DNA from 2 places in the Pseudactinotalea sp. HY160 genome. Region 2 is predicted to be linked to the other one. Evidence: riboswitches for the same ligand, from Rfam matches in the RefSeq annotation. Region 2 holds a riboswitch; the other holds the start of a gene.
What was found. Region 2 has a riboswitch for S-adenosylmethionine ahead of GCG21_RS03065 (O-succinylhomoserine sulfhydrylase). Riboswitches for the same ligand answer to the same signal wherever they lie in the genome.
Positions count from the first base shown of each region.

Region 1 (7,014 bases), on a different contig from region 2:
CTCGATGGCGCGCTCGGCCTCGCGGCGGCGGCGGCGCTCCCCGAGGGCGGCCGTGTCAAGGTTCTCGAACTCGCCGGTGCCCTCGCCCGGGCTGCCGGCCGAATGCGCGCTCATTCGCCGACTCCGTGGGTGAAGGTCGAGGCGTCGCGGTAGAGGCCGTGCTTGGCGATGTGCTGCACCACGCCGTCGGGCACGAGATACCAGACCGGCTTGCCGGCGGCCACGCGGGCGCGGCAGTCGGTCGAGGAGATCGCCATCGCGGGGATCTCGAGGAGGGAGTATTCGCCCTGCGGCAGCCGGTCGGTCTCCACCGTGTGGCCGGGCCGGGTGACGCCCACGAAATGGGCGAGCGACCACAACTCCGTGGAGTCCTTCCACTGGAGGATCTGATCGAGGGCGTCGGCGCCGGTGATGAAGAACAGCTCCGCGGCCGGGTACCGCTCGCGCAACTCCCGCAGGGTGTCGATCGTGTACGTGATGCCGGGCCGGTCGATGTCGACGCGGGAGACCGTGAAGCGCGGGTTCGAGGCCGTGGCCACGACCGCCATGAGGTAGCGGTGCTCGGCGAGCGTGACCTGGCGGTCGAGCTTGAACGGCTGCGCGCCGGTGGGCACGAACACCACGACGTCGAGATCGAACTCGTCGGCGACCTCGCTCGCGGCCACCAGGTGGCCATGGTGGATCGGATCGAAGGTCCCGCCCATGATCCCGATCCGCTGCGGTTCGTGAGCCGCTGCAATCACCGGCCGCGCCTCCGGCCGGTCACGCTACTGCCGGCGTCGTCGACGCCTCGATGGTCCCGGTCATGTCAGCGACGGCGGGTCCAGACCGACCGGAAGGCCACCGTCACCATCAGCAGGAAGATGAGGATTGCGAACGCGGCGATCCCGTAACCGAGCGCACCGAAGCCCTCCGACGATTCGGCGGCCATGAGGGGTACGAGCGAACTGCTCATGAAGGGTCCTTTCACCCGTGTCCAAGTCCGCTGCCTATTCTCGCACGTTTCGCCGGACACGGGGGAACCCGGCGGGCGGGTGCGGCCCCGATCACGGGCGCGCCGGGCGTCAGGCCCGGATGTGGCCCTCGCCCTCGACGATCCATGTGCTCGTCGTCAGTGCCTCGAGCCCCATCGGGCCGCGGGCGTGCAGCTTCTGGGTCGAGATGCCGATCTCGGCGCCGAGCCCGAGCTCGCCGCCGTCGGTGAACCGGGTGGAGGCGTTGACCATGATCGCGGCCGAGTCGAGCTCGGTGGTGAATCGGCCGATCGCGCGCACGTCGGTGGCGCAGATCGCCTCGGTGTGGCCGGAGGAGTACGTGCGGATGTGCTCGAGGGCCTCGTCGATGCCCCCGACCACCTTGACCGCGAGGTCGAGGGAGAGGTACTCGCCCGCCCAGTCCGCCTCGGTGGCCACGTCGACCGGGCCGTGGGAACTCGCGTATTCGGCGGCGCGGGCATCGGCGTGGATGCCGACCCCGGCGCGGCTCAGGTCGGTGAGCACCCGCGGCAGGAACTCGGCGGCGACGTCGGCGTGCACGAGCAGGGTCTCGGCGGCGTTGCACACGCTCGGGCGGTGGGTCTTGGAGTTCATCGCGATCGCCACCGCCTGGTCGAGGTCGGCGCTCGCGTCCACGTACACGTGGCAGTTCCCGGTGCCGGTCTCGATCACCGGCACGAGGGAGTCGGTGATGACGGTCTGGATGAGCCCGGCTCCCCCGCGCGGGATGAGCACGTCGACGAGCCCGCGGGCCCGCATGAGCTCGCTCGCCCCGGCCCGGCCGTAGGCGTCGATCGACTGCACTGCGGTGCGCGGCAGGCCGAGCTCGGTCAGCGCGTCGCCGAGCACGTCGACGATCGCGACGTTCGACTGCTGCGCCGCCGAGCCGCCCCGCAGGATCACGGCGTTGCCGGACTTGAGGGCGAGACCGGCGGCGTCGACGGTCACGTTCGGGCGGGCCTCGTAGATCATGCCGACGACGCCGAGCGGCACCCGGACCTGGCGGATGCGCAGCCCGTTCGGCAACCGTTGGCCCGAGACGACCTCCCCGACGGGGTCGGGCAGCGCCGCCAGCTCCCGCAGCGCCCCGGCGATCGTCTCGATCCGGGCGGGGGTGAGGGCGAGCCGGTCGAGCATCGACTCGCTCATCCCGGCGGCGCGTTCGCGCTCGACGTCGCGGTCGTTCGCCTCGATGATCCGCGCCGTGGCGGCCACGAGCGCGGCGGCCAGCGCCTCGAGGGCGTCGTCCTTCTCGGCACGGGTGAGCCGGGCGAGACGGCGGGAGGCCTCCTTCGCAGCGACGGCGATCCGGGTGATCGCGGCGGCCGTGTCGACGGGGCCGGTGTTCTCGGTGGTCTCGGTGGTCTCGGTGCTCATCGTGCTCGATTCGTGGTCAGCGCTGGCCTGGGCAGTCATGGCCCCAGTCTACGGACCCGGGGCACCCGCCGTCCGGGCTGCCCGCTCAGTGGCGACTCGCCGGCCACTCCGGTGCTGCCTCGGCGCCTCGGCGCCTCGGTGCCCGCTGCCTCGGTGCCTCGGTGCGGACCACTCGGTGCGGGGAAACTCGTTGCTCCTGCACACCGGCGATCTACCCCGCACGACGAGTGGCCCGCGCCGGCCCGCGATCCGGGGAAATTCCCCCGTCGCTCACACCAACAAGTTTCCCCGCAGGACCAGGGAACCCGCCGCCGCACCGTCAACAGCGGTGCCGCCGCGGCGCGGGGAAACTTTTGGGTCCCTCGCACCAGCGAATTTCCCCGCACGACCAGTGGCCCGCGCCGGCCCGCGATCCGGGGAAATTCCCCCGTCGCTCACACCAACAAGTTTCCCCGCAGGACCAGGGAACCCGCCGCCGGACCGTCAACAGCGGCGCCGCCGCGGTGCGGGGAAACTTGTGCGTCCCTCGCACCAGCGAGTTTCCCCGCAGGACCAGAGAGCCCGCGCCGCCCGTTAACAGCGGTGCTGCCGCGGTGCGGGGAAACTTTTGCGTCCCCCGCACCAGCGAGTTTCCCCGCAGGACCGGGAAACCCGCGCCGGCCCGCGATCCGGGGACGTTCCCCCGTCGCTCACACCGACGAGTTTCCCCGGACGGCGGCGCGCGGCGACCAGGCTCAGGCGGCGACCGGGGAGCCGGCGCGCTCACGGGAGGTGCGCTCGGCGGCCGCGAACTCCGCGGGCACCGGGGCGATCTGGCTGCGCAGGCCCCGGGCGCGCAGGTCGGGCAGCACCTCGGACACGAGCGCCACGACGTCGGTCGGCACCGACGCCGGGATCACCGCGAAGCCGTCGGCCGCGCCGGCGCGCACCCAGTTCTGCCACAGCCGGGCGAGCTCGTGGGCCGGGCCCGCGGTCCGCAGCAGCCCGTCGGCGGGCGCGAGCCCGAGGTCGCGCAGCAGGTCTGCGCGGGCCTGGGCACGGGCCGCGTCCGGCGCGATGAGCGTATGGACGTCGACCAGCACCTTGATCTCATCGGCGTCACGGCCCCAGTCGCGGGCCGCCGTACGCAGGGCGGCCCGGAGGTTGCGGGCCTCCTCCACGGAGTCGACACGCAGCCGGGCCACGTCGGCGCGGGCGGCGGCGATCTCGACGTCGACGTCGGATCCGACGCGCACGACCACGGCCGGGGCCGGGCCCGATGCGACGGCTCCCGTGCGCCGGCTGACCGCCGGGGACCGGAGTTGCTTCACCACGGCGTCGACGCCCCCCGGCAGGGCGGTGTGCGCGGCGGGCGACTCGACCTGCCAGCCGCCGCGGCCCGCCGTCGACCGGTGCAGGCTCGCGACCGCGGAGGCGACCTGGTCGTTCGGGGTGACGCCGAGGGGCACGCTCGCGGCGATGACCGCGGCCGCGGTGTGGTTGCCGAGACGGGAGGCCGCGAGTGCGCCGTCGAGCCACGCGTCGCGCCGCCGCCGGCCGCCGAGCCGGAAGCTCGAGTCGAGCGTGATGAGGTCGACGCCGGCCTTGTCGGCGAGGGCGGACAGGCCCGCGAGCCGGCCCATGACGAACAGTTCGGTCTCCGGGTCGTGATCGCGCTGCCACGCCACGGGGGCGCCGGCGCCGGTCAGGTCGAGGGAGACGATCGAGGTACGAGAAGAGAAGTTGGCCATGACAACGCCTTCGTGAAGGTCGTAGGAGAAAGCGCTCGGGTGGCCGGGCACGCAGATCGTCTCACTCGATCCGCACGTGTGCCTGCCGTCATCCGAGGGGTGACGCCGAAGGGGCGGGAGCCCGAGGCGTCGGGCGGGTGGCTCAGCGGGCCGGGCAGCCCATCGCCATGACCGTCATGTGACACATGTGCATGCAGTACGAGGAGCGCGTCGATGCGACCGTGTGTACCTGGACCTGCGACATGTGCTTTTCCTTCTCCTGGTGCCAGGATCTCTGGCGGGTTGCGCTTGCCCGTTCACCGGTGGTGGCGGACCTGGTCGTCACCCGGGGCACCCCACCGCGACTGGAGGGTTGCCGGTCAGCTAGCCGGGGCTTCGTGCTGACACTCAAGACCTGAAAGAAAATGTATGGCCGATCACGTGACGTGTCAAGTAATCGACAGTGGCGGCCGTCACGCTCACGCGGCGATCGCGCGAGCGGGCGTCATGCGTATGGACGGCGCCCGCTCCCCCGCCGAGGCGGGCGTCAGTCGCGCTGGGCGCGGGCGGAGGCGTAGAGGCACAGGGTCGCCGCCATCGCGAGGTTGAGGCTCTCGGCCTCCCCGTAGATGGGGATGCGCACGACGGCGTCGGCCGCGTCGAGGACGGGGCCGATCAGGCCGTGGGCCTCGTTGCCGAAGAGCCACAGGGTGGGGCGGGTGAGGTCGATGCCGACCTGGGGGGTGTGGTGGTGGCCCCGCTCGGCCGCCTCTGCGGAGGCCACGGCGGCGAGGTCGTCGAGGCTCACGTCGCCGGCGCCGCTCGCGGCGAGCACCTGCAGGCCGGCGGCCCGGGCGGTCTCGATCAACTCCTCGGCGCGCGCGCCGGTGGCGACCGGCAGGTGGAACGCGGACCCGGCGGAGGCTCGCAGCACCTTGGGGTTCTCGACGTCGACGCTGCCGGCGGTGAGCACGACGCCGTCGGCTCCCGCGGCATCGGCGGCCCGGATCACGGTGCCGGCGTTCCCCGGGTCGCGGGCCTCGACCAGGGCCGCCACGAGTCGGGGCGACCGGTCGCCGGCGCCCTCGAGGATCGCCTCGAGCGAGTGCGCGTCGCTGCTGAGCACGGCCACGAGGCCCTGGGCATCGGCGCTCATCGCGTCGATCACGTCCGGGGAGCACAGGTGCACGTACAGGTCGTGGCGAGTGGCGTCGTCGAGGATCTCGGCATGACGCTGGGAGGCCTCGACCGACAGGTACACGTCGCGGACCAGGCGCGGGGCGTGCCGCACGGCCTCGCGCACCCCCTGCGGCCCCTCGACGAGGAAGGCGCCCTGACGGCGCCGGCCGGAGCCGGTGGCGAGCGCACGGATGCGGCGGACGCGGTCGGCCTTGGGGTTGGTCATCGAGGGCAGCACATGACCATCATGACGCATCCGCACCGAGCCGGCGGCGCTAACCTGGTGCGGACACGTCTGCGCCCACGACCCGGGGGAACCATGTGGATCCTCATCCTGATCCTCGCCTACCTCGCGGCGCTCGTCTTCATCTGGCGCGGCTGGGGCGTGCTCGCGCGGATCGGCTGCTACGCCGGGCTCCACCTGCTCGCGGCGCCCGCATGGATCCTGCTCATCATCGCCGCCGTCGACGGGAACAACGACACGATGCAACGGGCGACGCGCATCTACCTGCTCGTCGTCCTGATCGCGTTCATCGTGGCGAGCGTGCTCGCCCGCCCACGCACGCTGGAGCGTCAGGCCCGCTACCGGGAGGCCATGCGCGAGGCGGTCGAACGCCTCGGCCGTGACATGCCCCACGGCACCCCGTTCGACCCGCCGGGTTTCGGGGGTCGGGTCATCACCGACCCTCCCCCGCCGGCGGGGCCGCCGAACGGGCGCGGCAGCACCTCGCCGCGGTCACCGGAGGACGGCACGGACGCCTGAATCCGCGGCCGTGACCCGGCAAGACCCGGCAACGGCGGGCACCTGCCGTCAGCGACTGCCGCGGCGGTAGGCGCCGGGGGCGAATCCGAGCACGGTTCGAAAGTCGGCGCCCAGGTGCGCCTGGTCGGAGTAGCCGAGCTCGGCGGCGATCTCGGCGATCGTGACCTCCCGGTGCTCACGCAGCCGCAGGGCGGCCTCCTGCAGGCGGTAGCGCCGGATGACGGCCAGCGGCGGCAGCCCAATGAATCGCAGCGAGAGGCGCTGCACGCTCCGGGTGGAGAGACCGAGGAGGCGGGCGAGTCGATCGACGTGCACGACCTCGCGGTCGGTGCGGATCAGCTCCTCGAGCTCGTTCGCGGTCAGGGCCGCGGGATCGGGCGGGGCCGCGTGCTCGGCCAGCCAGCGGCCAAAGGCGCCGGCGGCGCGCTCGTGCCGGCCGGCCGCCTCGGGCACCCCGGGTACATAGTGCCGGCCGGGTACATCGGGCGGGTCGGCCCCGACCATCGCGTCGCTCACCGCCCCGGCCAGGCCCGGCGCGTCGAAGGGCACCTCGAGGTCGCGCAGCTCGGCGGGCGAGAGTCGAAGGGCGCTCACGCCGCCCGGTCGCAGGAGCGCGCCCACGGCCCAGCCGCTCCCGCTCAGCTCGCGCTGGGAGATCCGGGTGGTCGGGCCGGTCAGTCCGACCGTGGCACCGGCATCCCCACCGCGGGCCGGCCCACCGCTGCCGGCCTGCACGGTCAGGTTGCAGGCGGGGAAGGGCAGGACCTCCTGGTGGGACGTCTCCCCCGGCGCCAGCCTCCATTCGGGGATCCAGAACCAGCGCGCGAGGTCGGCGAGTTCGGCGGGAGCGGGCACGCGGTGGAACTCGGGCAGCCCGGAGGGGAAGAGGATGCCGCGGGGGTCGAGCTCGCCGGTCACGGACACCTCCCCGGTCGAATCATGTCGCGAATCTACAAGTTCTCGCCGTGCACCGCGGATTAGCGTTCCTGCA
Region 1 is NZ_WHMT01000004.1:12,131-19,144, forward strand. It holds gene nadD (nicotinate-nucleotide adenylyltransferase) at 111-743, opposite strand; gene GCG21_RS16160 (hypothetical protein) at 809-955, opposite strand; gene GCG21_RS05565 (glutamate-5-semialdehyde dehydrogenase) at 1,065-2,372, opposite strand; gene GCG21_RS05570 (LLM class flavin-dependent oxidoreductase) at 3,107-4,102, opposite strand; SAM riboswitch class IV at 4,382-4,497, opposite strand; gene GCG21_RS05575 (RNA methyltransferase) at 4,629-5,486, opposite strand; gene GCG21_RS05580 (hypothetical protein) at 5,580-6,023, shown strand; gene GCG21_RS05585 (helix-turn-helix domain-containing protein) at 6,072-6,941, opposite strand; gene GCG21_RS05590 (glyoxalase/bleomycin resistance/extradiol dioxygenase family protein) at 7,014-7,014, shown strand, end outside.
Region 1: another riboswitch for S-adenosylmethionine. It lies ahead of GCG21_RS05570 (LLM class flavin-dependent oxidoreductase); the one in region 2 lies ahead of GCG21_RS03065 (O-succinylhomoserine sulfhydrylase).

Region 2 (7,014 bases):
GGCCCGCGGCTTCACCATCAGACTCCGCCCGCCACCAGAAACACGAACCCTGCCAGAGCGGGCACGGCGACACCCACACCCACCTTCCACGCCTGCGACCACGGCCGACGCACGCTCCAGCCGACGAACACCGGCGCAAGTAGGAGTGCGAGCGTCGCAATCATCGAGAGCACCGGCACGATCGTCGCAGTCTGCCCCGCGCACTGAGGCCCACAATCGGTTGAGCCGAGGAATGCGAGCAGCATGAAGACCCACGCCGGCACCCACAGCAGTAGCCAGCCGAGCATCACCGCCGCGACGGCCAGAAGGATTGACCCCTTCTCTCGCGCCCGAGCAGGATCGACCACGGCTTGATCTCGATCACCGGCACTGGCTCCGTGTTCCGACGTCATCATCCCCGCGCGGGCGGGCGGATCGAGAGGTAGTCGATCTCGCCCGGCTGGGTGAGCACGTGGACGATCGCGGCGGCCACGTCGCTCGCGGAGAGGTAGCTCGCGGCGTCGTAGGTCTCCCCGAGGCCGGCGACGAGCTCGTGCTGCATGTCGGTGTCGACCCGGCCGGGCGCGACCGTGGAGACGATGATCCCATGCGGGCGGAACTCGTGCCGCAATGACTCGGCCAGGCCGTTGAGCGCGAATTTCGTGGCCACGTAGATCGGGGTGTTCGGCCCGTTGGCGCGCTTGCCCGAACCGGAGTTGAGCATGACCACCCGCCCGCGGGCCGCCTTGAGCGCGGGCAGGAGTTCGCGGGTGAGCGAGGCGACGGCGGTGACGTTCACGTCGAAGGCCAGCCGGAACTCCTCGGTGGTGGTCCGGGGAAGTTGGCCGGTGTGAACGATCCCGGCGGCGTGCACGAGGGCGTCGACGCGGTCGAGGCCGAGGCCCGCCACGGCCGCCACGAGCGCCCGGTCGTCGGCCAGGTCGACCGCCGCGTGGCGCACCGTGACACCGCTCGTGGCCAGGTACGCGGCGGACTCGGCGAGCCGGGCCTCGTCGCGGGAGAGCAGCACGAGGTCGTACCCGGCATGCGCGAGTCGCTCACCCGTGGCCCGGCCGATGCCGCGGCTGCCTCCGGTGATGACGGCCGTGGGTCGCTCGCTCGACATGGCCCCACCGTAGCCGCAGCGACCCCCGTTCGGGGCGGCCTCAGTCCTGCAGGCCGGCGGCGGTGAGCGCCTGGTCCAGGTCGGCGATCAGGTCGGCCGGCGCCTCGAGTCCGACCGAGAACCGGATCGTCGTCGCCCCGATGCCGTTCGCGGCGCGGACCTCGGGCCCGAGCTTGCGGTGGGTCGTCGTGCTCGGGTGGGTGACGATCGACTTGACGTCGCCGAGGTTGTTGGAGATGTCGATCACCTGCAGTGCGTCCATGAAGGCGAAGGTGCGTTCCGTGGCCACGGCGGGGTCGTCGTCGTCGATACCCAGGTCGAAGGTGACCACCGTGCCCCCGCCGCTCATGAGCCGGCGCGCGAGGTCGTGCTGTGGATGGGAGGGCAGGAACGGGTAGTGCACCGCCCGCACCCCCGGCCGGCCCTCGAGCCACTCGGCGAGTTCGAGCGCCGCATCGGCCATCGCGCGCACGCGCAGCGGCAGCGTCTCCAGCCCCTTGAGGAGCACCCAGCCGTTGAACGCGCTCAGGGTCGGGCCGGTCGTGTGGATGAAATCCTCGACCGGGCCGTTGATGAAGTCCGCGGTGCCGAGGATCGCGCCGCCGATGACCCGGCCCTGCCCGTCGATGTGCTTGGTGGTGGAGTAGACCACGACGTCGGCGCCGAGCTCGAGGGGACGCTGCAGGATCGGCGTGGCCATGACGTTGTCGACCACGACCGTCGCCCCGGCCGCGTGGGCGAGTTCCGCCACGGCCGGCAGGTCGACGATCGTGTTCATCGGATTCGAGGGGGTCTCGAGGATGACGACGTCCGCCGGCTCGGCGAGCGCGGTCCGCCATTCGTCGAGGTCGGCGCCGGTGACGTAGTCGGTGCGCACGCCCCAGTCCGCGAAGAGTCCCTCGAGCATCGCGAAGGTGGTGCCGAAGAGCTCCTGGGCGGCGACCACGCGGGATCCGGGCCGCAGGAGCGCGTTGAGGCAGGCGTGGATCGCGCTCATCCCGCTCGCGGTGGCGGTGCACGCGCCGGCCCCCTCGATGAGGCGCAGCCGTTCCTCGAAGGCGGCGACCGTGGGGTTCGCATCGCGGGAGTAGATATAGCGCGGCAGGTCACCGGCGAAGGCCGCGGCCGCGTCGGCCGCACGGTCGTACACGAAGCCCTGGGTCAGGAAGATGGGCTCGGACATCTCGGCGAATCCGGTGCGCTCGAGGCCGCCCCGGGCGGCGTAGGTGGCCGGGTCGAGCCCGCCTGGCAGGGAACATCGGGGGCGTGGTTCGCTCATCTCTCCTCCATCGGTCCTGGCGGTAGCACCTTCGCGCACTCGGGTCGGTGGCGCGGTTGCTGCAGCGTCGACGAGCCAGATCTCTCGGCTGCTCTGGATGGTTCTCCGAAGCGTACGGACTCCCGCGCCCGCGCCCGCCACCCGGCGACGGCATTCCGCCATCTGAGACGCGGGCAATGGGGGCGAATGCCCGGGCGAGCGCGGTGCGCGTGCCAGGATGAGGCATGGCAGCTGTGCAGGAGGCCCGGCCGGACGTCCTGGGCGAGGACTGGGCGAGACGCACGATCCGGCTCGCGCCCGACGGCGCCGCCGAGCCGCCGGTCGCCACCCTCGTGCACCGGGCCGAACACCGGGCGGGCGACCGGGCCGGTCGGCCGCGGGCATCGTGCGCGGTGCTGTACGTGCACGGGTTCGTCGACTACTTCTTCCAGGTTCATCACGCCCGCACGTGGGAGCGGGCGGGCTATGACTTCTTCGCGCTCGACCTGCGTGACTACGGCCGCTCGATCCGGCCCGGGCGGCGACCGAATTGGATCACCGACCTGGGCGCCTACGACGAGGAGCTCGACGCCGCGCTCGGGTGGATCCGGAGCGCCGGCTACGCCCACGTGCTCCTCGCGGGGCATTCCACCGGTGGCCTCGTCGCGAGCCTGTACGCCCACGATCATCCCCGCGGGGTCGACGGCCTGGTCCTCAACAGCCCGTGGCTCGACCTGAACGAGCCGTGGCCGGTTCGGCACGTGGCCAGTCCGCTCATCTGTGCGATCGCACCGGTCGCACCGCTCGTGCCGCTGCGCCCGCTCGGCCGGGCCTATGGGGAATCACTCCATATCTCGACCGGCGGCGAATGGGATTACAACCTGAATTGGAAACCCCTCGAGGGTTTCGGGGTGGCGGCCGGCTGGTTCCGGGCGATCCGGCGCGGGCACGCCCGAATCCGGCGGGGTCTGTCGATCGACGTGCCGGTGCTCGTGGCCACCTCGGGTGCGCGGGGCAGCAACACCGATCCGACCCCGGCCGACCTCGACGGCACCGACACCGTGCTCTCGCCGCCGCAGATGTGGCGGCGCGCCCGCGGGCTGGGACGGGACGTGACTGTCGTTCGGATCGCGGGCGGCCGGCACGATCTGACCCTGTCGAGACCCCGCGCCCGGAACAGGTTCGATCGGCAACTCACGGGCTGGCTCGCCGGTCGATTCGCGATCGCGCACGGTCGCCCGCCATTCGTGCCAGAATAGGGCCTCCCCGTCTCAGCGTTATCGGAGCTCTTCTTGGCGACCGTAGAATCCATCACCCTGATCGACGATATCGACGGCAGTGCCGCCGAGCGTACGGTCCACTTCGCCCTCGACGGCATGGAATACGCCATCGATCTCTCGCGCGCGAATCGCAATGCGCTCGTGCGGGACCTGGCACGGTTCATCACGGTCGCCAGGCGCGTGGACGGAGCGGGCCCGCAGCTGCGGGTGGCCGAGACCGACGCCGACCCGCGCGCCGTGCGTGAATGGGCCCGCTCACACGGCATCGCCGTCCCGGAGGGTAGGCGGCTGCCGCGCAGCGTGATCGACCAGTTCGTGGCCGCGGGCAACTGACCCCGCCGACCGTGCCAGCCGCTGCGCCAGCCCGGAGGCCCGGCTCGTGTGGTGGGTGATGGCCCGCACGAGCACCTCCTGCTCGCCGACGATCGCGACCGAGCGGCGCGCCCGGGTGAGGGCGGTGTAGAGCAGTTCCCGGGTGAGGATCGCCGAGTCGATCGCAGGTAGGAGCACGCTCACGTCCTGGAACTGCGAACCCTGGGAGCGGTGCACGGTCATCGCGTGGGCGGTGACGACGTCGTTGAGCCGGGCGAGGGCGACGAGCCGCCCCTGCGGGTGGCTGCCGTCGGCGATGACGGCCGCGAGCCCGCCCGCGCCGGTGTCGACCACCACGCCGATGTCGCCGTTGTACAGCCGCAGGCCGTAGTCGTTCGAGGTGACGAGCAGCGGCTGGCCGGGGTACCAGCGCCCGAGCCGGTGCCCGAGCGAGGCCGCGAGCCATTCCTCGAGCCGTCGGTTCCAATGGGCCGCGCCGGTCGGCCCGTCCCGGTGGGCGCACAGCATCCGGTGCTCCTCGAGCACCGTGAGCGCCCCGGCCCGGTCCCCCGCGGCGGCGAGCTCGTGCAGCCGCAGGGCCGCGGGCGTGACGATGCCCTCCAGGTCGTCGATTCCGATGAACCGCCGGCTCGGGTTCCCGCTCGTGAGGGCGGCGAGCGCCGCGTCCGAATCCCCGTCCCGCACGGCCCCCGCGAGGGCGCCGATCCCCTCTCCGAAGCGCCGGTTGCGGGTCAGTTCCGCCACGGGCGCCCCGGGCCGGCTCCGCAGGCCCGCGACGAGGTCGCCCAGCACCGCACCCGCCTCGACCGAGGCCAGCTGGTCGGCATCGCCCACGAGCACGAGCCGTGCCCCCGGCCGCAGCGCCTCGAGGATGCGGGCCATCATCGTGAGGGAGACCATCGAGGTCTCGTCCAGGACGACCATGTCGACCGGGAGCCGGTTCCCGCGATGGTGCCGGAACCGTGTGCCCTGATCGGGGATGGTCCCGAGCAGCCGGTGGATCGTGGTGGCGGGCAGGGCCGCGATCCGGTCGGCGTGCCGGGTCGGGAAGGTGGGATCGGCGGCCGCGGCGCGGATCGCCTCGGCCATCCGCGCGGCCGCCTTCCCGGTCGGCGCCGCGAGGGCGATCCGGGCGTACGGGTCCTGGTCGAGGAGGCTGCCCAGGAGCCGCGCGACGGTCGTGGTCTTGCCGGTGCCGGGACCGCCGGTGATGACGCTCGTGAGGGAGCGGGCCGCCACCTCCGCCGCCGCGCGCTGGTCGGCGAAGCCCTCGCCCGGGAAGTACTCGGCGAGGGAGGCCGCGAGCGCCGCCTCGTCGACCGGCACGCTCCTCGCCCCGCGGGTCTCCAGGTGCGTGAGCACCGCGGTCTCCTCCTGCCAGTAGCGGTCGAGGTAGAGGCGGTCGCCGTCGAGCCGCAGGGGGTGCACGCCGGCCCCACCCGACCCGCCGATCAGGGCGGAGCCGGCCAATTCCGCGACCCACCCGTCCTCGTGCACACGGGGCCAGTCTTCCGGCGGCACCGCGGGCCACAGCTGCGTGCGCTCGTCGTCGGGTCCCACCGGCACCCCACCGAGGTCGAGGCACACCGATCCGCCCCGCACGGCCCGCACGGTCAGTGCCACCGCGAGCGCGTGGGTCTCGCGCTCCTCCCCGGTCAGCCGGGTCAGTCCGCGGGCGATGTGGACGTCGGCGGCGGTGATCTCGCCCGTCTCGTTCAAGGCGGCGAGCAGCCCGCTCAGGCCCCGGACCCGTGCCGGGTCCCACTCCCCCAGCCGGTCGACGCCGGTCGCCTCGAGTGCAAGCGCGCTGCTCATGCGGCTCCTCCGTCCAACACGTTCGACAGGTCGGTCACGAGCCCGGCGGGCGGCGCCCACGAGAACACCCCGGCCGGATGCCCGGACGTGATCGGGGTGGCCGGGCCGGCCATGCCCCGCACGTACAGGTAGAGGACACCGCCGAGGTGCTCGGCCGGATCGTAGCCCGGCAGCCGCCACCGCAGGTACCGGTGCAGTGCGACCGAGTACAGCAGGGCCTGCAGCGGGTAGGACGAACCGCGCATCGCCGCGTCGAGCTGGGCGGGGCCGTAGTGCGCGCTCGTGAGCAGCTCGTCGAGCGGGCCGAGCCAGTTGGTCTTGTAGTCGGCCACGAAGAACCGCCCGCCGCGCCGGAACACGACGTCGATCGAGCCGGTGAGATAACCGCGCAGGGACGTCGCCCGGTAGCCAGGTCCGTCGAGTTCGCCGGCGTAGGCGGCCAGCGGGTCCTCGGCGCCGAGGTGGCGGCGCAGCGCCGGCGCGAGGTCGCCCAGCGTCACGGGGCCGGCCGCCCCCGCGGTGTCACCGGTGCGCGCGCGTGCCCGGTCACCGCCGTCGAGGGGGAGCTCGAAGTCGAGCTCGTGGAGCCGCTCCGACCGGGGCACATCGGCGAGCGTGGCCGCCGGATCCACGAGCGGGCCGAGCGGCGTGCGCACGACCGCCTCGAGAGCGGTGACGAGCACCTCCCGGTCGACCTGCTCGGGCCAGTACGTGAGCTGTTCGCCCACGAGTTCGCCGATCCGGCCGCGCAGATCGTCGCCGGCGGCGACCGGATCGAGGTGTTCGAGCACCCCGTGCACGAGCGACCCGAAGCGGGCACCACGGGGCAGGGACGCCATGGGCGAGGGGAGGACGTCGCCCGGTCCGGCCGGATCCGCGACCGCTGTGCCGTCCATGCCGTCCATGCCGTCGGGGCCGTCCATGTCGTCCATGTCGTCGGGGCCGTCGGTGCCATCGGGGCCGTGGCCGCCGGTTCCCGGCTCGATCTGGATCTCCTGCTCGTCGGCGCGCAGGTCGTACCCCGGTTCACCGCCCGGTTCCGACCAGTCGCGGTCCTCGGCGGCGGCGCTCAGCGCCGTGTAGGAGGTGCGTCGCCATTGCAGGTCGATCCGGCGGTTCCACGAGCGCGCGCCGGTGAGTGCCTGCGCGCTCGGGGTTCCCGGTCTCGGCAGGTCCGCGATCCGGGCCTCCTCGAGGTGCACCTGGGCGCCCCAGCGCTCGGC
Region 2 is NZ_WHMT01000002.1:84,527-91,540, forward strand. It holds gene GCG21_RS03055 (hypothetical protein) at 18-392, opposite strand; gene GCG21_RS03060 (SDR family NAD(P)-dependent oxidoreductase) at 392-1,105, opposite strand; gene GCG21_RS03065 (O-succinylhomoserine sulfhydrylase) at 1,146-2,384, opposite strand; SAM riboswitch class I at 2,389-2,488, opposite strand; gene GCG21_RS03070 (alpha/beta hydrolase) at 2,609-3,622, shown strand; gene GCG21_RS03075 (Lsr2 family protein) at 3,656-3,976, shown strand; gene recD (exodeoxyribonuclease V subunit alpha) at 3,899-5,791, opposite strand; gene GCG21_RS03085 (UvrD-helicase domain-containing protein) at 5,788-7,014, opposite strand, start outside.